Regions from separate parts of the Sinorhizobium chiapasense genome, predicted to be linked through region 2. Evidence: predicted binding sites of a transcription regulator. Region 2 holds the regulator's gene; each other region holds the start of a gene.
The links. The regulator HrcA, encoded in region 2, represses chaperone genes, less so after heat shock. The targets are predictions, from matches to a motif close to GTTAGCACTCNCNNNNNGNGAGTGCTAAC.
Positions count from the first base shown of each region.

Region 1 (5,728 bases), on a different replicon from region 2:
AGTTCCGGCTTCTCGCGCAGCTTGCCCACGATGATCGAGCCTTCCGCACCGGCGTTCTCGGCGATCTGCCGTACCGGAGCCTCAATGGCGCGGCGGACGATGTCGATACCGACCCGCTGATCGTCGTTGGCGGTCTGCACGCTATCCAAGGCCTTGACTGCACGCAGCAGTGCCACGCCGCCGCCCGGCACGATGCCTTCCTCGACTGCAGCACGCGTTGCGTGAAGCGCATCGTCGACGCGGTCCTTCCGTTCCTTCACTTCGACTTCCGTCGAGCCGCCGACGCGGATGACTGCGACGCCGCCGGCGAGCTTGGCAAGCCGCTCCTGCAGCTTCTCGCGATCATAGTCGGATGTCGTCTCTTCGATCTGCGCCTTGATCTGCGCGATGCGCCCATCAATGTCGGCTTTCGCGCCGGCGCCGTCGATGATCGTGGTGTTCTCCTTCTCGATCGAGACCTTCTTTGCACGGCCGAGCATCTCGAGCGTGACGTTTTCCAGCTTGATGCCGAGGTCTTCGGAGATCACGGTCCCTGCCGTCAGGATTGCTACATCCTCGAGCATGGCCTTACGCCGGTCGCCGAACCCAGGGGCCTTGACGGCAGCGACCTTCAGTCCGCCGCGCAGCTTGTTGACGACGAGTGCGGCCAGCGCTTCGCCTTCGACGTCCTCGGCGATGATGATAAGCGGCTTACCCGATTGTACGACGGCTTCGAGGAGGGGCAGCATGGCCTGCAGGTTGGAGAGCTTCTTTTCATGGATCAAGATGTAGGGATCCTCGAACTCCGCCCGCATCTTGTCCTGGTTCGTTATGAAGTAAGGCGAGATGTAACCCCGGTCGAACTGCATTCCCTCGACCACCTCGAGTTCCGTCTCCGCGGTCTTGGCTTCCTCGACCGTGATCACGCCGTCATTGCCGACCTTCTCCATCGCCTCGGCGAGGTAACGGCCGATCTCCGCGTCACCATTGGCCGAGATGGTGCCGACCTGGGCAATTTCCTCATTCTTGGAAACGTCGCGCGCGTTGGCTTTCAGCTCGGCGACGAGAGTGTCGACGGCGAGGTCGATGCCTCGTTTCAAATCCATCGGGTTCATCCCGGAGGCAACGGCCTTGGCGCCTTCCCTGACGATCGCCTGGGCGAGCACCGTCGCGGTGGTGGTGCCGTCGCCCGCAATGTCGCTCGTTTTCGACGCAACTTCGCGCAGCATCTGCGCGCCCATGTTCTCGAACTTGTCTTCGAGCTCGATCTCCTTCGCCACGGTAACGCCGTCCTTGGTGATGCGTGGCGCGCCGAAGGACTTGTCAATGACAACATTGCGGCCCTTAGGGCCAAGTGTCACCTTGACGGCGTTGGCAAGGGTGTCGACACCGCGCAGCATGCGTTCACGGGCATCGGAATGGAATTTTACTTCTTTGACAGGCATGGTTCACTCCTTCGCTGAACTTTGGTCGGTCGCACGCTCTCAAGCGACTTTCTTGTCGGCGCCCAAATCTTCGATGACCCCGAGCACGTCGGCTTCCTTCAGGATGAGCAGGTCCTCGCCATCGACCTTGATCTCCGTGCCTGACCATTTTCCGAAGAGCACGCGATCTCCTACCTTGACGTCGAGCACCACGAGTTGACCCTGCTCGTTGCGAGCGCCCGGACCGACGGCGATCACTTCGCCTTCCTGCGGTTTTTCCTTGGCCGTATCCGGGATGATGATGCCGGCTTTGGTTTTCTCTTCGGACGTGACGCGGCGGATAAGAATGCGATCGTGGAGCGGTTGGAACTTCATGCCTTCCTCCTGGATAAACGGATCGATGAATGCCCTTTGCCGGACCAATGGACTCCGTACGGGCAGCCCGTCCCGGCAACTGGCAGTAGTTGATCTGGTTGTGTCGAAAATCGAATTCAAGAGGAGGCGACCAACTTTTTAGCACTCTTCGGTGGAGAGTGCTAAAAAGTGCATTCCGCAAGCGCCGAGTGAGGGATGGCGCACGCGGACGACGACAGGCCCGCACGTTGGACCCGCGTCTGATTCTATCGCGACAACAGCTTAACCGAAGCGCGCTGGCCGCACGCTTCGGCAAGAGTATCCTCCGGCCCGCGCCGAGGATGCAATGTCGAGGGATTTCAAAAAGGGGAGAGCAATACTAGCTTCATGGAAGGCTGGCGATGACGAAGCGCACTTTTTGCGAGCAGCGCCTCATCCGCGCGAGAGCTATTGAACGACGAGATCAAATCCAGGAGCCTCCAGGGGTTCCGGGGCACGCGGCAAACCCATACGGGACGCCTCCTGGAATAGCATCTCGCGCATCCAGAGGCTTGCCGGATCGCTATCGTGAAGGGCCGGCCACTGAACGGCCTCGGTGAGTGGGGGAAGTGGCAGCGGAAGTTCGACGATCCGCAGCGGCATTGTCTTTGCGAAATGCTGCGCCAGCCGCAAGGGCACGGTCCCTATACGCTCGGTCCCCACCAGCATGGGCGGAATCATGCTGAAACCCTGTACGACAACCTCGACACGTCTCTTGAGACCGTGCTCGCGCAAATACCACCCTTCGATGGTGGGTCTCCGCATATTCCCGAATTTGACTGCAACATGCCCCATCGACATGTATCTCTCGAATGTAAGTGGCTCTGACAGTTGCTCGTTCGTCCGGCAGCCGACGCACACGAATTTATCCTCAAACAGTGCTGTGTGAGGATGCGTCGACATGAACACGTCCGGCATAATCAGAAAATCGATGTCGCCGCGCCGGAGAAGCTCCTCGAAGTCGTCGGCGAGTGGCAGACAATCAAAGCTGACTCCGGGAGCTTCTTGCGCCGCACGCTCCACGATCTTTTCAAAGAACACGAGGGTGACGTAATCGGAAAGGATGATCCTGAAGCAACGATCCGACTGGGCCGGGTTAAACGGTTGCCGGGAAACAATCGAGAGCTGGATGTGCAGCAGAGCCTCGCGCACCGCGGAGGCGAGCCCTTCAGCACGCGGTGTTGGAATAAATTCGCGGCCAGCCATTGTAAATAGCTCATCGCGGAAATAGGTGCGTAACCGGGCGACGGCCGCGCTCATCGCTGGCTGGCTCAGGTTGATGCTGCGTGCCGCCGCCGTGAGGTTCCGCTCGGCCATTAGAGCGTCGAGCGCGACGAGCAGATTTAGATCAAGGCCCTTGAACCGCATATCTTCATCTATCCATAGCGTGGATGTATGCCATCCCAAACCACCAGTTTTCTTAATTAGTAATACAATTGGTTCGAAATCAAGGCGGACGCCGGCAGACTTTCGTAGGGGTCAGCCGACGCGGTCGGATGACTGTTTTGTATCGCGGTTCGCTTCCGATCCTGCCTTGCAGCGGGTCCCGACAAGCCGCCCATGTCCAAAGAGCACACAGCACGGTCTGAGAGACATTGCTTGAACCCGCGCCTACGCCGGCCGTATCGCTACCTCACGTCGAGCATGGCCGGATAGAGCCTCGGCCGGGCCGTTGCGCGTGACCGAGTTGACCGCGGGGATGATCTTGTCTCCCCAAAGCTCGATTTGCCGGAGCATCGTCTTCTGGTCGAAATCGCCCAACTGGGTCTGAATGGCGATCTGAGACGGTTTCAACACACTAATTTCTTCCAGCAGCCGGTCGATCACCCGATTCACACTGCCGATCGGCAGGTTATCGCGCATACTCTCGAACGACAGGTCCTGTTGCGTCGGGGTTTCCTCAAGCAGATAGCCGTCCCGGCTCTGCTGGCGGCGCTGATGCAACGCTTCAGATAACCGTCGCTGGAAGCGGGCGTTGTCGAGATAGCTGTTGATCTCCGCCTCGTGGTCGCTGGCAAAGCAGCAGCGTAGCAGCGATATCTTGGCATTCGTGACATTCTTACTCTCGGAGGCCGCCGCGCTCTCGATGCTTTCGCGCCGCGCGCCTAAAGCATCCAAGCCGTCGTGAAATGCTGTGACGAACAGATTGTGGCCCTCGCGATAGGCCCTTCTCATCCTGCGCTCCGACCCGGCCGCAATCCAGATCGGCGGGGTCGGCTTCTGGATGGAGCGCACTGAAATCGCGGTGGGAGGTATCGTCTCATACTGGCCGTCGTGCTCGAAGATCTCCTGGTTTAGCCCCTTGAGGAGGATGTCAAGGTATTCCGAAAAGACGGCCGGCGCCTCGTCGACATCGACGCCAAAGCGCTCGAACTCGAACTTCTGGTATCCAGAGCCGACGCCGAGCTCAAGGCGACCGTTCGAAACGATATCGGTGAAGCCGACCTCGGAAAGCAGGCGCTGCGGTTGATAGAGCGGCAGCACGCAGACGGCGGTGCCCAGGCGAATTGTGGTCGTCAGGCCTGCACAATGCGCAACCATCATCAAGGGCGACGGCACCAGACTGTAGTTGTTGAAATGGTGCTCGGCAAACCATGCGGTGTTGAAGCCAGCCTGCTCGGAAAGCACTGCCTGTTCGATTGAGTTGCGGATGACTGTGTCGGACGATTGATGATAGCCGCGCTGGGCGGCAAGGATGAATGTCGCGAATTCCATGGCAATTCCTTCGGGTTGCGGAGAGGTTGTCCATCGGGCTGCTCGAGAGGTTCGCGAATGTCGTGGCCGCAACGGGCGATGTTTGCGGCCAACGGTTTTTCGGCAATTCGCCTGCCATTCGCGGTCGCGAGTTCCCTATGCCTGGGATTGTTTCGACGGGCCGCCGCGGTCGCCTAGGGCATAGTCCACAACCATTTGGCGGCCTCCATTGGCTGTTCCGGATCGAGGTCGCCTGCAAATCCAGCATCGCCAGAAGAAGAGCGGCCGCCGTTCACGCAAAGGGTCGAACCGTTGACGTATGAGGCGTCAGGCGAAGCCAGGAAGAATGTTGCGTCAGCTACGTCTCCCGGATTTCCTATCCCGGCCACGGGAATACTCGGCCGAAACCCTTTCGGCGCGATGCTGCCGACGTTTGCGGACTGAGCGACGGCCGGCGTGCTGGTGTAGCCGGACATGACGGCGGCTGTTCGAATGCCAACGGGCCCGAGTTCGGCCGCCATGCACCTCGTCAGGATTTCGATCCCGGCTTGGGATGCTTCATAGGCGTGGCGCGGCGCGAAGGGCAGAAAGGTGTGGGCCGTGCCGACATTCAGAATCACGCCGCCGGGGCGCATCGTCTTGATAGCTTCACGCGCGCAGATGAAGGCGCCGGTGAGATTGACATCCAGGACGTGTTTGATCTCATCTGTTGTTTGTTGGAGGCGTGGGACAAAACTGTCGACCACAACAGTGGCGTTGACGAGGACGTCTAGCCTGGCAAAGCGCACTCGCAGCTCCTCGAACAGCGCCACCACGTCACTCTCGACGGCAACGTCCACGGATTTCGCCATATGCTTGCCACCGAGAGAGCCCGCGAGCGTTGCTGCTGCAGCACCATCTTTATCAACAATAACGACAGTATCGCCGTTTGCGGCAAAACGGCGAGCGACGGCGGCGCCTATACCGTTCGCCCCGCCTGTGACAAGCACGACTCGCGCACCGACGTGCCCGACCGGACGAAAGAGTTCGGCTGTTGGCGTCCCATCCGCTGACAGGTTCGCATTACCCGGCTGGTTGAAGGACATCCAACCACCGTCAATAGTCAGCACCGAACCGTTGATGTAACCCGCGTGCCGGCTAGCCAGAAACCGCACCGTCCGGGCGATCTCGTCGGCGCGCGCCATCCGCCCCATCGGCACGCGGCGGCGAACAGCGGCGAGATCCGCCGCGCCGGCACG
Region 1 covers NZ_CP133151.1:327,845-333,572, forward strand. Annotated here, with positions in the region: gene groL (chaperonin GroEL) at 1-1,424, opposite strand, end outside; gene groES (co-chaperone GroES) at 1,464-1,778, opposite strand; gene nodD2 (transcriptional regulator NodD2) at 2,205-3,164, opposite strand; gene RB548_RS24235 (LLM class flavin-dependent oxidoreductase) at 3,408-4,511, opposite strand; gene RB548_RS24240 (SDR family oxidoreductase) at 4,685-5,728, opposite strand, start outside.
Region 1: groES (co-chaperone GroES) is a predicted target of HrcA. The motif match lies at 1,916-1,944, and genes of this name have one in related genera.

Region 2 (5,728 bases):
TTCCGGTTGGATCAGCCCGTTCTATCAGCAGGATTCGATCACGCTGTCGGTCTCGGGCGAGCCCGGCACCGACTACTGGGAATACCTGAAGGACGTCGACACGATCCTGCGCCAGTACGGCTCGCGCCCGCATTGGGGCAAAATGCACTTCCTTGGTGCCGAAGACGTGACGGCGCTCTATCCGCGCGCCGGCGATTTTCGCGCGCTCCGCGCCCGGGTCGATCCCGAAGGCCGCTTCCTCAACGATCATCTCCGGCAGCTCTTTGCCTGAACCGATCGATCAAATGAAGAAACGCCGCGTCTCCGAAGAAAGGCGCGGCGTTTTCAAATTTCCTCGACCTTGTCGGCGGGCTCAGGCCGACGGCGTCCCATTTTCGGTCGCGGCAGCCTTCGGGCCACCCTTCGAAACACCGACCATCGCCGGGCGCAGCACGCGCTCGCCGATGACATAGCCCGCCTGGATGACCTGGAGGACCGTGTTGTTCGGAACCTCGGCATTCGGAACTTCGAACATTGCCTGATGGAAATTCGGGTCGAATTTCTGACCTACCGGCTCGAGTTTCTTCACACCATGACGCTCCAGCGCCGCGAGCATCGAGCGCTCGGTCATTTCCACGCCTTCGATCAGGGCATCGAGGCCGGCTTCGCCGGCTTCCTTCGCCTCGGCCGGGATGGCATCCAGTGCGCGACGCAGGTTGTCGGACACGGCCAACATGTCGCGCGCGAAGCCGGCGACGGAATAAGCCTTGGCATCCTTGACGTCACGCTCGGTGCGACGGCGCAGATTGTCCATCTCGGCGGCCAGGCGCAGGTATCTGTCGCGCAGGTCCGCATTCTCCGCCTTGGCGAGCTCCAGCGGATCCGGCGCGCGCGCAGGAGCCTCAACCTCTTGCGCCTCCGCAGCCTCCGGCGCAGCGGTGTTTGCAGGTTCTTCTGCCGCAGTCGCCTCAGGTCCGTGTTTGTTCGTGTCGTCGGTCATGACGTTCTCCGGAATGTCTCTCTCGTGTCTTCGACATCGCCAAGCAAGCGTAAGTGGCGTTGCTCGATCTAGGTGGTGTCTGGATTTGAAGCCGATATCGAGGTTTGGGGCCGAAAAATCAAGGGCGGAATGCCGCTACTCGGTAATTGCCGCTTCAGCGCGACAGGCGCGACATCAGCTGCGCGGTGTAATCGACCATGGGAACGATGCGCGAATAGTTGAGCCGGGTCGGGCCGATGACGCCGACGGCACCGACGATGCGGTCATCGCTGTCGCGATAGGGCGCGACGATCAGTGAAGAGCCGGAGAGCGAAAAAAGCTTGTTTTCCGAGCCTATGAAGATGCGCACACCCGGCCCGCTCTCGGCGAGGTCGAGAAGCTCGATCAGGCTATCCTTCTTTTCGAGGTCGTCGAAAAGCATTCGAAGGCGGTCGATATCCTCGGCCCCTTCCAGCCCCTCAAGCAGGTTGGCACGGCCGCGAACGATAAGGCGCGTCGGCTTTTCGTCGCCTTCGCTGCCGGACCAGATTGCAAGCCCTCGCTCGACAAGATCCTGCGACAGCACATCGAGCTCGCCGCGCACGGTGGCCTTGAGCTTTTGCAGCTGCGCGCGCACCTCGGCGATGGTTTGCCCGCCAAGATGGGCATTGAGAAAATTGGCGGCCTCGGTCAGTTGCGCACTCGTGACGCCCGCCGGAAGCTCGATGATGCGGTTCTCGACCTGGTCATGTTCGCCGACGAGGACGGCCAACGCCTTGGTCGGCGCCAGCCGGATGAACTCGACGTGCTTCAGCACCGGGTCGCTCTTGGTGGTGATGACGAGGCCGGCGCCGCGCGACATGCCCGAAAGCATCTGGCTGGCCTCGGCAAGCAGACTTTCGACCGGTTGGTCCCGGTCGCCCCGGCGGACCTGGCGTTCGATCGAGGCACGCTCTTCCGCCGAAAGGTTGCCGACCTGCATGAAGGCGTCGACGAAGAAGCGCAGGCCCGTTTGAGTCGGGAGGCGGCCGGCGCTGACATGCGGCGAATAGATGAGGCCGAGGTGCTCGAGGTCGCTCATCACGTTGCGCACGGAAGCCGGCGAAAGCGACATCGGCAGCAGCCTCGAAAGGTTGCGCGACCCGAGCGGCTCGCCGCTCTCCAGGTAGGTCTCCACAATGCGGCGAAAGATTTCACCGGAACGCTCATCCAGCGCCGCCGCGATCTCCTTCGCTTCGGAATTGCGCAGTACCATGTCACTCCGTGCAGCAGTCATTCCTATCCAGCGGAAATATAGTGGTCCGCGCCAGCAATGGCAAAAGGGAAAAATCGATCCCCCCAGCCGATATCTGCCGGTTCCCTTTGCGTTCGCCATGCTCTAGAAGGCTCAGCAGAGAAAATAGGAGTTGACGATGCGGCCATCCGGCAGAAAAACCGACCAAATGCGCAAGGTTTCCTTCGAGCGCAATTTTTCCAAGCATGCGGAAGGTTCCTGCCTCGTGCGCTTCGGCGACACGCATGTGCTGTGCACGGCGAGCCTTGAGGAAAAGGTCCCCGCTTGGCTGCGCAACGGCGGCAAGGGCTGGGTCACCGCTGAATACGGCATGTTGCCGCGTGCGACCGGCGAGCGGATGAAACGCGAGGCGGCAAGCGGAAAGCAGAGCGGCCGCACGCAGGAGATCCAGCGGCTGATCGGACGGTCGCTCAGGGCCGTCGTCGATCTGCCGGCGCTCGGCGAACGCCAGATTTCGATCGATTGCGATGTCATCCAGGCGGATGGCGGCACGCGCACGGCCTCGATTACCGGGGCCTGGATCGCGCTCTACGACTGTCTGAAATGGATGGAGGCGCGCAACATGGTGAAGGTCGAGCGCGTGCTCAAGGACCACGTCGCTGCCATTTCCTGCGGGATCTTCGCCAACCAGGCCGTAATCGACCTCGACTATCTCGAGGACTCCGCCGCCGAGACCGATGCCAATTTCGTCATGACCGGCAATGGCGGTCTCGTCGAGATCCAGGGAACGGCCGAGGGCAAGCCCTTCACCGAAGAGGAATTCGCAAGCCTGATGGCACTCGCCAAGAACGGCATCGCCGAGCTCATTGCGCTGCAGAAGCAGGCAATCGCTGGCTGATCGGAAGGACGAAACTTGACCCCGGCGCTGGAAGGCATTCTCGAAACTGCACTCTATGCGGCGGATCTCGATCGCGCCGAGGCCTTTTACGGCACGCTGCTTGGCCTGCAGCGGATCACCCGAGCCGGCAATCGGCACGTCTTCTTCCGCTGTGGTGCCGGCGTGTTGCTGATCTTCAATCCCGCCGAGACCATCAAGCCGCCTGCGGCGGGGGCGCTTCCCGTGCCGCCGCATGGGACGAGCGGCAACGGGCACATGTGCTTCCGCGTCGCAGCGCAGGCGCTCGACGCATGGAAGGACAAGCTCGAAGCCGCCGGGGTTTTGATCGAAGCGGATATCCGCTGGCCCAACGGCGCCCGCTCCTTCTACTTCCGCGATCCGGCCGGCAACAGCCTGGAATGCGCGGAGCCGGGTCTTTGGGCGATTGATTGAATGCGGCCGCAGCCGCGGGAATGGAACAGAGAGAATGCGCAAACTGGATGACAAGGCGCTCGTCGTCGCGAGCCACAATGCCGGCAAGATCCGCGAAATCCGCGACCTGATCGGCCCGCTCGGCTTCGAGGCGAAATCGGCCGCCGATCTCGATTTCGTCGAGCCGGAGGAAACCGGCACGACGTTTGAAGAAAATGCGACGATCAAGGCGCTCGCTTCAGCAAGGGCCTCCGGTCTGCCGGCGCTTTCGGACGATTCCGGTCTTGCGATCGATGCTCTCGATGGCGCGCCAGGCGTCTACACGGCCAATTGGGCCGAGCGCGAAGACGGCAGCCGCGACTTTGCCATGGCGATGGAAAAGGTGGAAAAGGCGCTCAACGCGAAGGGCGCGGTGACGCCCGAGAGCCGAACCGCACGCTTCGTCTCCGTGCTCTGCCTTGCGTGGCCGGACGGCCATGTCGAGCTCTTTCGCGGCGAGGTCGAAGGCCACGTCGTGTGGCCGCCGCGCGGAACGCGCGGTTTCGGCTATGACCCGGTCTTTCAACCCAAGGGCTACGACACCACCTTTGGCGAGATGAGCGCGGAAGAGAAGCACGGATGGAAGCCCGGCGACAGCCAGGCCCTTTCGCACCGCGCCCGTGCCTTCAAGCTGTTCGCCGAAACCTGCCTCGGCGCCTGAAAGACAAAGACGATGCATGTGACCCCGCTCTCGGCGATCGGTGACAGCATGGACCCCGGCTTCGGGGTCTATGTGCACTGGCCGTTCTGCGCGGCGAAGTGCCCCTATTGCGACTTCAACAGCCATGTCCGCCATCAGCCCGTGGACCAGCCGCGGTTCGTCACGGCCTTCCTCAGGGAAATGGCCGAAGCCCGCGAACTCTCTGGTCCGCGGACGGTCACCAGCATTTTCATGGGCGGCGGTACGCCTTCGCTGATGGATCCGGCGACCGTCGATGCAATTCTCAACGGCATCGCCGATCAGTGGCACGTGCCCGACGGCATCGAGATCACCATGGAGGCCAACCCGTCGAGCGTCGAGGCGACACGCTTCCATGGTTATCGCGCCGCCGGCGTCAACCGCGTCTCGCTCGGCGTCCAGGCGTTGAACGATCGCGATCTGAAATTCCTGGGGCGTCTGCACAACGTCGAGGACGCGCTAAAGGCCGTCCGACTGGCGCGGGAAACTTTTCCGCGCATGTCCTTCGACCTGATCTACGCCCGGCCGAACCAGACCGTCGAGGCCTGGGAGCGCGAACTGAAGGAGGCGGTCTCCTACGCAGTCGACCATCTCTCGCTCTATCAACTGACGATCGAGGAAGGCACGCCCTTCTACGGGCTGCACAAGGCCGGCAAGCTCGTCGTCCCGGATGGCGAACAGTCGGCCACGCTCTATGAGGCGACGCAGGAGATCACAGCGGCGATCGGCATGCCGGCCTATGAGGTGTCCAATCACGCACGGCCGGGTGCGGAAAGCCGGCACAATCTCACCTATTGGCGCTACGGCGACTATGCAGGCATCGGCCCCGGTGCCCATGGGCGGCTGACGATCGGCGGCGCCAAGGTGGCGACGGCGACGGAACGCAAGCCCGAAGAATGGTTGCGGCTCGTCGAAGGACGCGGCCATGGCATGATCGAGCGCGAGCTTCTGGACGCTGAAGCCCAGGCCGACGAACTCCTGCTGATGGGCCTTCGGCTGAAGGAAGGTGTCGATCTGGCCCGCTGGCAGAGCCTTTCCGGGCGCGATCCCGACCCGGACCGCGAACAGTTCCTGATCGAACACGGCTTCATCGAACGGCTCGGCAATTCACGGCTGCGCTGCACCGCGGCCGGCATGCTGATCCTCGACGCCGTCGTGGCAGACCTCGCCTGCTGATGTGTCATGGACCAGGACTGCCCCTCACCCTAGCCCTCTCCCCGTAGGTACGGGGAGAGGGGATTGGGACAGTGCGGCACGTCCCCTTCGCCCCGCTTGCGGGGAGAAGGTCGCGGCAGCGGGATGAGGGGCCGGTAGCTCCTCAGCTATCCTTTTTCACCGGCGCGACGATCGCCCAACTGATGCCGAAGGGATCGCGAAGCTGCCCGTAGTAGTCGCCCCAGAAGGCGACCTCCAACGGCATCGTCACCTCCGCACCTGCGGCGACGGCGCGCTTCCACCAGAAATCCGCATCATCGACGACGAGATGCAGAACCACGCCCTCCTGTGCCT
Region 2 covers NZ_CP133148.1:4,753-10,480, reverse strand. Annotated here, with positions in the region: gene RB548_RS00060 (D-arabinono-1,4-lactone oxidase) at 1-271, shown strand, start outside; gene grpE (nucleotide exchange factor GrpE) at 353-979, opposite strand; gene hrcA (heat-inducible transcriptional repressor HrcA) at 1,134-2,213, opposite strand; gene rph (ribonuclease PH) at 2,371-3,090, shown strand; gene RB548_RS00040 (VOC family protein) at 3,106-3,522, shown strand; gene rdgB (RdgB/HAM1 family non-canonical purine NTP pyrophosphatase) at 3,557-4,201, shown strand; gene hemW (radical SAM family heme chaperone HemW) at 4,214-5,395, shown strand; gene RB548_RS00025 (nuclear transport factor 2 family protein) at 5,538-5,728, opposite strand, start outside.

Region 3 (5,728 bases), 570 kb from region 2:
GCCATTCGCGCAAAATGCGATGGATGAAGTCGGACGCGGAAAGCTGGGAGAAGGTTCGGTCAAAGGGGTATTCGATGACGGCGCCAAAACCCATGCCTTCGAGGATGCTGGCCTTGAGCGGCGCGGGTGTCAGACGAAAGACCGGCGTGTCCGGCCTAAAGACGGTGCGCGGATGCGGCTCGAAAGTCAGGACAAGCGCCGGAACGCCGCGTATTGCCGCTTCTTCCAGCGCCCTGTTCAAGACCGACTGATGGCCGCGATGAACGCCATCGAAATTGCCGATTGCGATGACGCCGCCGCGCAGGCGCTCCGGAAGCGGATCACGGGTTTCGTTGCGATGAAAAACCGTCATATCCGTCTTCCCGTCAGCCAAGCCGCGGCATCCACCACTTCGGCGCAGCCCCTTCCCTTTTCAGGAAGGCAGCAAGTTTCGCCTCGTCGGTGCGGCTTTCATGCATGTATTCCTGCGCATGAATGCCTGCGCTGATATAGAGCAGGTCGAAGCCCGCGTCCTGCGCGCCCTTCACATCGGTCGGCATGCCGTCGCCGATCGCGATGACACGCGACAGGTCGAATGCACCGCGCGCGGCCTTCGCTTCAGCCAGGGCGGCGCGGTAGATCGCGATATAGGGCTTGCCCGCAATGCGGGCCTCGCCGCCCAGTTCCTCATAGAGCTTGGCGATGGCACCGGCACAGGGGATCAGCCGATGCCCGCGCTCCACGACGAGGTCGGGATTGGCGCAGATGAACGGGATCTTTCGCTTGGCGAGCCCCGTCAACGTTGCGCGGTAATGTTCGGGCGTTTCGGTTTCATCGTCATAAAAGCCGGCGCAGACGATCGTCTCCGCATCCTCCGCCGCAACGATCTCGGTGCCGAGACCTTCGAGCAACGGAAGATCGCGCTCGGCCCCGATGAAGAAGATGCGTTTCGCAGCCGCCGAGATCAACGCCCGCGTGACGTCGCCAGACGTAACGATGCGGTCGTAGGCTTCGTCCGCAACACCGAGGCCGCGGATCTGCACCTTGACGCCGGGATGAGGCCGCGGCGAATTGGTGATGAGGACGACAGTCAGGCCGCGCGCGCGCGCCTCCGCCAGCGCTTCGCAAGCCGAGGCGAAGGCCTGGACGCCATTGTGAAGAACGCCCCAGACATCGCAGAGCACCACGTCGTATCGGCTGGTGATTTCCCGAAAACTGTTGATCCTTACGGCCATATTGGCTTCCCGCAAACTCGGCTTCTCGGCTCACATCGCAAGGAAGGGCAAAGAATACAAGTCTCGCGCTCAGAAAAACGCCGCGCTTCCCAAGAATTCGGCCGCACAATGTAGCCGACTGCGTCAGAAAGATCTGAGCAGCGGCGCAGATGGCCAAGGTCTGGTAAATTCCGCGCTTCCACCACAACAGCAAGGCGGCAGCGGCGATCGTCAGAAAGAAAAGCCCGCCCCATGTCGACGATCACGAAGCAGCAAAAAATCTCTCGGCCGATCCTTGACTCGTTCAGCGCGCGGTCCTATTTCGGCGGCGCTAGCACTCCTAAGATATGAGTGCTAACACCATCCACCGGGTCGATGAACGATCCGCAATGTCATTTGATCGAGGGATTAGACAATGGCAAGCACCAACTTCCGTCCGCTGCACGACCGCGTTGTCGTCCGCCGCGTCGAGTCTGAGGAAAAGACCAAGGGCGGCATCATCATTCCGGACACCGCAAAGGAAAAGCCGCAGGAAGGCGAAATCGTGGCTGTCGGTTCGGGCGCCCGTGACGAAAGCGGCAAGGTCGTTCCGCTCGATGTCAAGGCTGGCGACCGCGTCCTGTTCGGCAAGTGGTCCGGCACCGAAGTCAAGATCAACGGCGAAGACCTTCTGATCATGAAGGAAGCCGACATCATGGGCATCATCGGCTGATCGGCCGGCACCCTCCAACTTCCGTAATTTGAAACCGGGCCCGTCCCGGAACTTCGAAACCAGGAGCTTTCAAAAATGGCAGCTAAAGAAGTCAAGTTCGGCCGTACCGCGCGCGAAAAGATGCTGCGCGGCGTCGACATCCTCGCCGATGCAGTCAAGGTAACGCTCGGCCCGAAGGGTCGTAACGTCGTTATCGACAAGTCCTTCGGCGCTCCGCGCATCACCAAGGACGGCGTTTCGGTCGCCAAGGAAATCGAACTCGAAGACAAGTTCGAAAACATGGGCGCCCAGATGGTCCGCGAAGTCGCTTCGAAGACCAACGACATCGCCGGCGACGGCACGACCACTGCGACCGTTCTCGCTCAGGCGATCGTTCGCGAAGGCGCCAAGGCAGTTGCTGCCGGCATGAACCCGATGGACCTGAAGCGCGGCATCGACCTCGCCGTTGCCGAAGTCGTCAGGGACCTGCTCGCCAAGTCCAAGAAGATCAACACCTCGGACGAAGTTGCCCAGGTCGGCACGATCTCCGCAAACGGTGAAAAGCAGATCGGCCTCGACATCGCTGAAGCGATGCAGAAGGTCGGCAACGAAGGCGTCATCACGGTTGAAGAAGCCAAGACCGCCGAAACCGAACTCGAAGTCGTCGAAGGCATGCAGTTCGACCGCGGCTACCTGTCGCCCTACTTCGTCACCAACCCGGAAAAGATGGTCGCAGACCTCGAAGACGCTTTCGTTCTCCTGCACGAGAAGAAGCTCTCGAACCTCCAGGCCATGCTCCCGGTTCTCGAAGCCGTCGTCCAGACCGGCAAGCCGCTCCTCATCATCGCCGAAGACGTCGAAGGCGAAGCGCTCGCAACGCTCGTCGTCAACAAGCTGCGTGGCGGCCTGAAGATTGCCGCCGTCAAGGCTCCGGGCTTCGGCGATCGCCGCAAGGCCATGCTCGAAGACATCGCCATCCTGACGGGCGGCACGGTGATCTCGGAAGACCTCGGCATCAAGCTCGAAAACGTCACGCTCGACATGCTCGGCCGTGCGAAGAAGGTTTCGATCTCCAAGGAAAACACGACGATCGTCGACGGCGCCGGCCAGAAGGCCGACATCGAAGGCCGCGTTGCCCAGATCAAAGCCCAGATCGAAGAAACCACCTCTGACTACGACCGCGAGAAGCTGCAGGAGCGCCTTGCCAAGCTCGCTGGCGGCGTTGCCGTCATCCGCGTCGGCGGTGCGACGGAAGTCGAAGTGAAGGAAAAGAAGGACCGCATCGACGACGCCCTCAACGCGACGCGCGCTGCCGTTCAGGAAGGCATCGTAGCGGGCGGCGGCGTTGCCCTGCTGCGTTCGGCTTCCAAGCTGACCGTCAAGGGTGAAAACGACGACCAGGACGCCGGTGTCAACATCGTTCGCCGCGCTCTGCAGGCTCCGGCCCGCCAGATCGTCGAGAACGCCGGTGACGAAGCCTCGATCGTCGTCGGCAAGATCCTTGAGAAGAACACCGACAACTTCGGCTACAACGCGCAAACCGGCGAATATGGCGACATGATCACCATGGGCATCATCGACCCGGTCAAGGTCGTTCGCACCGCTCTGCAGGACGCAGCTTCGGTTGCCTCGCTGCTGATCACCACCGAAGCCATGATCGCCGAGCTGCCGAAGAAGGACGCTCCGGCAATGCCGGGCGGCATGGGCGGCATGGGCGGCATGGACATGATGTGATAAGGCGCAAGCCTTATCACAGTGATGCTCAAAGCATCGCGTGAGTCATTCCGGTACCGGAACTGAAGGGGCGGCTTTCGAGCCGCCCCTTTTGCTTTTTGTCAAACCAAGTGACCGATCCCGAACAACGCGCGGGAAAAAGAAACCACCGCTCAAAATTGCGGAAAAAACCGTTGAAGTCGGAAAAAAACGAATTATAACAGCGCCGCAAGTGAACGCCAGATTCACGCGAGACCAGAAAGCAAACACAACTGAGCGCGCATTGCTCGATTTTCGATGCCCGGTTTGTGTACCTGGTTCCCGCAGAGAACATCATCACCAAAGCTTATAGAATAGTTGATCGCAACATAGCCGACCTTCTTGCGAAATGACTTCGCTTGGCGGGCGGTCATTTCTGCGTCGGACCGATCCACAAGGAGATCAGCATGGCCCTGCGAGTGCGTTCGTCCTCCGGGCAGGCAGTAGAGAGCGGTCTTTTTTGGGAATGCGTCTGTCCGGGTTTAGGTACGGACGGGTCGCCGGGGCATATTCTGGGGTAGGCCGTGTTTAAGATCGCAAGAGCAAATTCCCTCTCCTCCGGCGTTCACGGCCTCCCGTATCAGGATATACCTGGGCAATTCTGCGTTTCCGAGGGCTGGTCCGGCGATCTCACGACAGGCCTCTTCGTCCTCGGCGACAAGGCTGCAGCCATTCACGGTCTGCGCGAGAACGAGTGCGGATTGCTCAATTTCGTCCGCTGTTACGATCCGGCCGATCGCAATCACGTCCTCGAGCTTTTCGAGCAGGCGGCAACGTCCTCCTCGACCTTCTGCTTTTCCACGACGATCATCCTCGAAACGGGGCAAAGGCAGCCGCTCTTCTGCATCGGCGAGTCGTCCGGCCTGGAAGAGCGCTATTCAGGCTCGATGCTGGGAGTCTTCTTCTTCCCGCGTTTTCTGGTCGAGGGCGCGCAGGCGATGCTGAGGCAATAGGTCGTTTCATGGTTTCATTGAAGCAGTGGCCTAACTCTATGAAACTGCGCAACTCCTGACGTCACCCACTCCCTTCGGCCCCTGGCCCCACCGCCGCAGCCGCATCAAGCGACGGCGGCTCGAGTGCCCGCGGCTGTGGCGATCGGTGCTGGTCGCCCGAGGAGGTAGCCCTGCGCCTCGTCACAACCCTCCGCTTGAAGAATGTCGAGCTGCTTTTGCGTTTCGACGCCCTCGGCGAGGACCGGCACGGAAAGGCTTTGTCCGAGGGCGAGGATGGCCCGGACGATCGCCTTGGCCTGGGGGCTGCCTTCGACCTCCCACATGAAGCTCTTGTCGAGCTTGATCTTGTCGAAGGGGAACGACCGCAATGTCTCGAGCGACGAATAACCGGTGCCGAAGTCGTCGATGGCGATAGTGACGCCAAGTTCCTTGATCCGGCGGAGCGTCAGCAGCGCGCGCTCCTTGTCGTCGATGATGGTGGATTCGGTGATTTCCAGTTCGAGCCGCCTCGGGTTGAGCCCGGTTTCCACGAGCACCTGTTGGACGAGGCTGACGATGTCGCCATTGGCCAACTGCACCGGCGAGATATTGACGGCAATCTTATGTTGGCTGTCCCATCCGGCCGCCTCGCGGCAGGCCTCGCGCAAGACCCATTCACCGATCGGCAGGATCGCGCCGCATTCTTCGGCCAGCGGGATGAATTCGTTCGGCGGAACCATGCCGCGCTCAGGATGATGCCAGCGCAGCAGCACTTCATAGCCGGTGACATCGCCGGTCATCACCGATTTCTGCACCTGATAGTGAAGCGCCAGTTGCCCCTTGTCGACCGCGTCCCAGAGGTCGTTGGCGAGTGCCCGGCGCTTGCGCGCCGCCTCGTCCATTGAAACCTCGTAGAAGCAGACCGTCTGGTTCAGTGCCGCCTTGGCGCGATACATGGCGAGATCGGCATTGTTGATCAGCGTGTCGGCGGTTTCTGCGTCCTGCGGATAGATCGCGACGCCCATGCTGCCGCCGGATTTCAGCTCGAAATCGCCGAAACGCATTTCCTCATGCAGGCAATTTTCAATGCGCTGCAGGAAATCGTGGAGCTCGGCAAGTTCCTCGAAACGCTTCACCGCCGCAAATTCGTCGCCACCGAA
Region 3 covers NZ_CP133148.1:570,300-576,027, reverse strand. Annotated here, with positions in the region: gene RB548_RS02670 (bifunctional riboflavin kinase/FAD synthetase) at 1-352, opposite strand, end outside; gene RB548_RS02665 (TIGR01459 family HAD-type hydrolase) at 366-1,214, opposite strand; gene groES (co-chaperone GroES) at 1,609-1,905, shown strand; gene groL (chaperonin GroEL) at 1,981-3,618, shown strand; gene RB548_RS02650 (hypothetical protein) at 4,161-4,589, shown strand; gene RB548_RS02645 (bifunctional diguanylate cyclase/phosphodiesterase) at 4,694-5,728, opposite strand, start outside.
Region 3: groES (co-chaperone GroES) is a predicted target of HrcA. The motif match lies at 1,524-1,552, and genes of this name have one in related genera.

Region 4 (5,728 bases), on a different replicon from region 2:
CGGCGAATTCTGCTCGACGCTGCCGACTACGGCGCCATGGCTTTCCTCAATGCTCAGCGCTTCGGCCAGATCGGGCGTCAGGTCCTGAACCGCGATGCCGATCCGGCCGCGCCGCACTTCGCCATGCTCGATCAGTTGCTCCATCACGGCCGACGCCATCGCGATCGGAACCGCAAAGCCGATGCCGACATTGCCGCCGGTGGGCGCGATAATCGCGGTGTTGACGCCGACCAGCCGGCCATCGGCAGTTACCAGGGCGCCTCCCGAGTTGCCGGGATTGATCGAGGCATCCGTCTGGATGAAATCCTCATAGCCCTCGACATTGATGCCGCCACGACCAAGGGCGCTGACGATGCCGGAGGTGACGGTCTGTCCAAGCCCGAACGGATTGCCGATCGCGACAACGGAGTCGCCGACACGGAGGGCGCCGGAATCGCCAAACGGCAGCGCCGTCAGCTTTTTCCGTGTCGATCTTCAGCAACGCGATATCAGTTGCCTTGTCGGTGCCCACGAGCTCAGCGGTGAAGCGGCGGCGGTCCTTCAGCGTTACCGCAATCTCGCCGGCGTCGGCGACGACGTGGTGGTTGGTGAGGATGTAGCCCTTGTCGGCGTCAACGATGACGCCAGAGCCGGCGCTCAGCCGCTGCTGCTGCTCAGGCAGGTTGAAATAGCGGCGGAAGAAGGGATCGTTGTAGAGAGGGTTGGTTTCGGCGGGAGCACGAGACTGCACTGCTATGTTGACGACCGCCGGCGTGACCTCCTCCAGGACATCAGCGAGCGATCGCTGAGTGCTCGCCGAAATGGCGGACTGCGGCTGCGCCGCCGGTAGCGGCGCAGGAACCAGGATGAGAACGAGTGCGGCGAATACGCCAGCCAAATTCGACGAACGCGTGGTCATTTCTGGCCCCGAATACTTCAGATCCTCCTTCGGAGCGGGCAGGCCATCCGATCCATCCTCATCCAAGCCGCGATCTTCGCGGCTTCTAACCTGCACCAACTCCCGACATCCAAAACGTCGCACCCATCCCGGCGCAACGCCTGCTTGGTTCATAGATCCACCGTCCGCGCCCCGTCGGGGCGCGGACTTGTCGCTTCAGTCAGAAGTCCATGCCTCCAGGCGGCATCGCTGGAACCGGCGCCTCCTTCTTCGGCTTCTCGGCGACCATTGCCTCGGTGGTAATCAGCAGGCCGGCGACCGAGGCAGCGTCCTGCAGCGCGGTGCGAACGACCTTGACCGGGTCGATCACGCCTTGCTCGTAAAGGTCACCGAATTTGTTGGTCTGGGCGTTCCAGCCATAGCCAAATTCGGTCTTCTCACGCAGCTTGCCGACGATAATCGAGCCTTCGGCACCCGCATTCTCGGCGATCTGGCGCACCGGCGCTTCGATGGCACGGCGGACGATCTCGATACCGTGTCTCTGGTCGGGATTCTCGGTCTCAACGCCGTCCAGGGCCTTGACGGCTCGCAGCAAAGCGACACCACCACCGGGCAGCACGCCCTCCTCGACGGCCGCTCGCGTCGCATGCATCGCATCGTCGACGCGGTCCTTGCGTTCCTTCACCTCGACCTCGGTCGAGCCGCCGACGCGGATCACCGCAACGCCGCCGGCGAGTTTGGCCAGCCGTTCCTGCAGTTTCTCGCGATCGTAGTCCGAGGTAGTTTCCTCGATCTGCGCCTTGATCTGGGCAACGCGGCCCTGAATCTCCGTCTTCGAGCCTGCGCCGTCGACGATCGTCGTGCTTTCCTTCTCGACGACGACCTTCTTGGCACGGCCAAGCATGTTGAGCGTGACGTTTTCGAGCTTGATGCCGAGATCCTCGGAGATTGCCGTTCCGCCGGTCAGGATGGCGATGTCTTCGAGCATGGCCTTGCGGCGATCGCCGAAGCCCGGCGCCTTGACAGCAGCGATCTTCAGACCGCCGCGCAGCTTATTGACGACGAGGGTCGCCAGCGCCTCGCCCTCAACGTCTTCGGCGATGATCAGCAACGGCTTGCCGGATTGAACGACCGCCTCGAGCACCGGAAGCAGCGCCTGCAGGTTCGACAGCTTCTTCTCATGGATGAGCACATAGGGCTCCTCCAACTCGACGCGCATCTTGTCGGGATTGGTGATGAAATAGGGCGAGAGATAACCGCGGTCGAACTGCATGCCTTCAACGACCTCGAGCTCCGTGACCGCTGTCTTGGCTTCCTCGACCGTGATCACCCCTTCGTTGCCGACCTTTTCCATCGCCTCCGCAAGGAATCGGCCAATCTCCGCGTCGCCATTGGCCGAGATCGTGCCGACCTGGGCGATCTCGTCATTCCTGGTGACTTGACGGGCGTTCCCGCGCAGTTCCTCGACGACGGCTTCGACTGCCTTGTCGATGCCACGCTTGAGGTCCATCGGGTTCATGCCGGAGGTGACGGCTTTCGCTCCCTCCTTGACGATCGCTTGCGCGAGGACTGTCGCGGTGGTGGTGCCGTCGCCGGCGATGTCACTGGTTTTCGACGCCACTTCGCGCACCATCTGGGCGCCCATGTTCTCGAACTTGTCCTCGAGCTCGATCTCCTTGGCGACGGTGACGCCATCCTTGGTGATGCGCGGAGCGCCGAACGATTTGTCGAGCACCACGTTGCGACCCTTGGGGCCCAACGTGACCTTGACGGCATTGGCGAGAATATCGACGCCGCGCAGCATCTTCTCGCGGGCTTCGGTGTGGAATCTCACTTCCTTGGCAGCCATTTTTCTACTCCTTCCTGAGGCAGCATTCGGTGTCTGGCATGGGTACGGATCGGCGCTAGGCTGCGTTTCTCGCTGCGGCGTCGACCTCGATCACGCCCATCACGTCGGATTCCTTCATGATCAGGAGATCCTCACCATTGAGCTTGATCTCCGTGCCGGACCATTTGCCGAACAGGATGCGGTCGCCCACTTTGACGTCGAGTTCGACCAGCTTGCCGCTGTCATCGCGTGCGCCCGGGCCAACGGCGATGACCTCACCTTCCTGCGGCTTTTCCTTTGCCGTGTCGGGGATGATGATGCCGCCGGCCGTCTTTTCCTCGGCTTCAATGCGGCGAACCAGGATGCGGTCATGCAAGGGACGGAACGTCATGTCGCTCTCCTCGTGGACAAACAGATTTTTAGAGGCTCCTCCGCGCCGCATCCGGCTCGGATCCGGCGCGGGACGCACGATGTTTTGGCATCGCGCCAATCGATCTGGTTTCTGATTTTGCGAGTTTCAAGAGGGTCGTGAGAATTTTTTAGCACTCGTACCTATCGAGTGCTAATCGCATGAATTCACAGGGCCATTTCACGTCGATCCCGCTCGACTAGCCTTGACACCCCTCTTGACGCAAGACAATGACGTTCCCAAATCATGCTTGTCGACGCCCAAATGGGGTCGGCATGGTCAGGGAGCGCCGAGCTTCTTGGCGTTCCCTCGTATCTATGTTGCTCTACGGAGGATGTAGCTATGAGAACAAACCTCGACTTTACCCCCTTCTACAGGTCAAGCATCGGCTTCGACCGCATGTTCGACCTGCTCGAAAACGCCAGCCTCAACGCTGACAACTGGCCGCCTTACAACATCGTCAAACTCGGCGAAGACGCGTACCGCATCGTCATTGCGGTGGCAGGTTTTGCCGAGGACGAACTGACGATCACCCACGAGGCGAACATGCTCGTGGTCAACGGCGCGAAGTCGGAGGATGAGGAGGTACAGTATCTGCATCAGGGTCTCGCTGTGAGGCCGTTTGCGCGCAGATTTGAACTCGCCGATCATGTCCTCGTCGAGGGCGCCAAGCTCGAAAACGGGCTACTCGTCATCAATCTCAAGAGGGAAATCCCTGAGGAGATGAAGCCGCGTCGGATCGCCATCCAAGCCGAGATGACGAAGCCCGCTTCGAAGCAGATCGAAGGCGACAAGGCAGCCTAGTGTGACGCGCACTGCTCGATCCTCGGTTGTTGCCCAACAGCCGAGGAGCAGTTGCACCAAAAAGGAGGAAAAAGAAAACCGAAGAAAGGATGACGCCATGAGTGTACGTGACCTGATCCCGTGGAGCCGTGGCAGCAGCCAGGTTCCGAGCATCTACCGCGGTGACGACATGGACCCGTTCCTGTCGCTGCACCGCAATGTCAACCGTCTGTTCGACGAAGTCTTCCGCGGCTTCGGCTCACCATCGTTGTTCGGTGGCACTTCGCCCTTCAATGGCTCCTGGCCACACGTGGAGATTGAGGAGAATGATAACGAGATACGCGTGATAGCGGAGATTCCCGGTATCAATCCTGAGGATATCGAGGTGCTGCTGGAAGAGGGTGTGCTTACGCTTCGCGGCGAAAACAAGTCGGAGACCGAGGACAAGGATCGCCGGTTCAGCGAGCGTTACTACGGGCGCTTCGAACGGCGGCTGGCTCTCGGTCGCCAGGTCGATGAGGATAAGGTCGCCGCAACGTTCAAAAACGGCCTGCTCGCAGTGACGCTGCCGAAGACCGAAAAGGCGCGAGCCAACGTCAAGCGGATCACCATCGACAACACCAAATAATACCGACCGCCGCAAGCCAGCCGGGTGCGCGCCCGGCTGGCTTTTAAGGTTGTGAAGCCCCATGACGTGATGACGGAACTCCTGGCACGAGACAGACGATCCGGTCGCACTGACGAGAGGTTCGTGCGGCAGGTCAGCGCTAGCCAGCCTGTGGCGGCTGACATCAACCGCCCACGACCAGTCACCGATCCAGTAGCACGCATTTTTCGGCCGTCGCGCTCCGTGATGACGTCGGCGCGCGTCTCAAGGCGACCTTGGCTGCTGGTTTTCGAGCGGAAAGTCCCGCCGGTCATCGACTATCTGATGGGCTACACGGGCGGGAGTGACACGCTGTCTCAGGTCGAACTACGTTTCCCGTCCCGCGAGGCCGCCATTACCTACGCGGAAAGTCAGAAACTGAACTACACCGTGGTAGACGACAGGAACCGCCGTCCGTAGGCCAGTTTCCCCTGTGGCAGGTGGCGCTCGCAGTCGAGTACGGACAAAGCGCTCTACCGTTCAAATTTCCTTGGCGATTCGCATCGCCTATCGAAATCGCCCGCCGCTGCAGCGGCGGGCGATACTCTTCTTCCGATCATACATGGGCATGCGGGTTCTGCCGATAGTCCCAGAGCGCCCAAGCCGACACGGCTGCGACGAGCAGGCCGAGGACCACGTGGGTCCACATCGCGTTTATGTTCGTCGCGAACTGAAGCAGCCAAGGCGAGACGATCAGCCAAAGCCCGAGCACTAGGTTCGCCCACTCTTCCCACTCCGCAAACACCGAGAGTGCAGCGATAGCGAGGGCGGCGAGGATGACTGCAACGCCCCACGCGTTCCACGCAGGCAGGGTTTCAGGGGCGAAGCCAATAACCCACGGTGAGACGAACAGGGCGACCCCGAGGACCAGATTGAGCCAGTCCTGTGCTTTCTTGCCTTCCATCAGTCCATTTGCCATGACCAACCTCCACGAATGAAGCTTGTTCAACAATGTTCTTGCGTGCTGCGCACGCTGTGTAAAACGATGTAATTTTGGGCAAATTGATCTTCAAGAGGAGGACCACCTTTGTGTGCGAAAATGCCATGGTTGACGGGACCAACGCTCCATTCCACGCCTGCCCGGTGGCCCACGCGCTGCGGCAAGCCAAGACGAATACAGACTCTGGTCTGAAAGAACGAAATCCCGGACATGGCACCTGGCGGCGCGATTCAGAACGCATTAGG
Region 4 covers NZ_CP133149.1:110,709-116,436, reverse strand. Annotated here, with positions in the region: partial or broken gene RB548_RS21180 (DegQ family serine endoprotease) at 1-898, opposite strand, end outside; gene groL (chaperonin GroEL) at 1,098-2,726, opposite strand; gene groES (co-chaperone GroES) at 2,782-3,096, opposite strand; gene RB548_RS21165 (Hsp20 family protein) at 3,457-3,918, shown strand; gene RB548_RS21160 (Hsp20/alpha crystallin family protein) at 4,016-4,525, shown strand; gene RB548_RS21155 (NADH dehydrogenase ubiquinone Fe-S protein 4) at 4,649-4,963, shown strand; gene RB548_RS21150 (SPW repeat protein) at 5,100-5,462, opposite strand.
Region 4: groES (co-chaperone GroES) is a predicted target of HrcA. The motif match lies at 3,244-3,272, and genes of this name have one in related genera.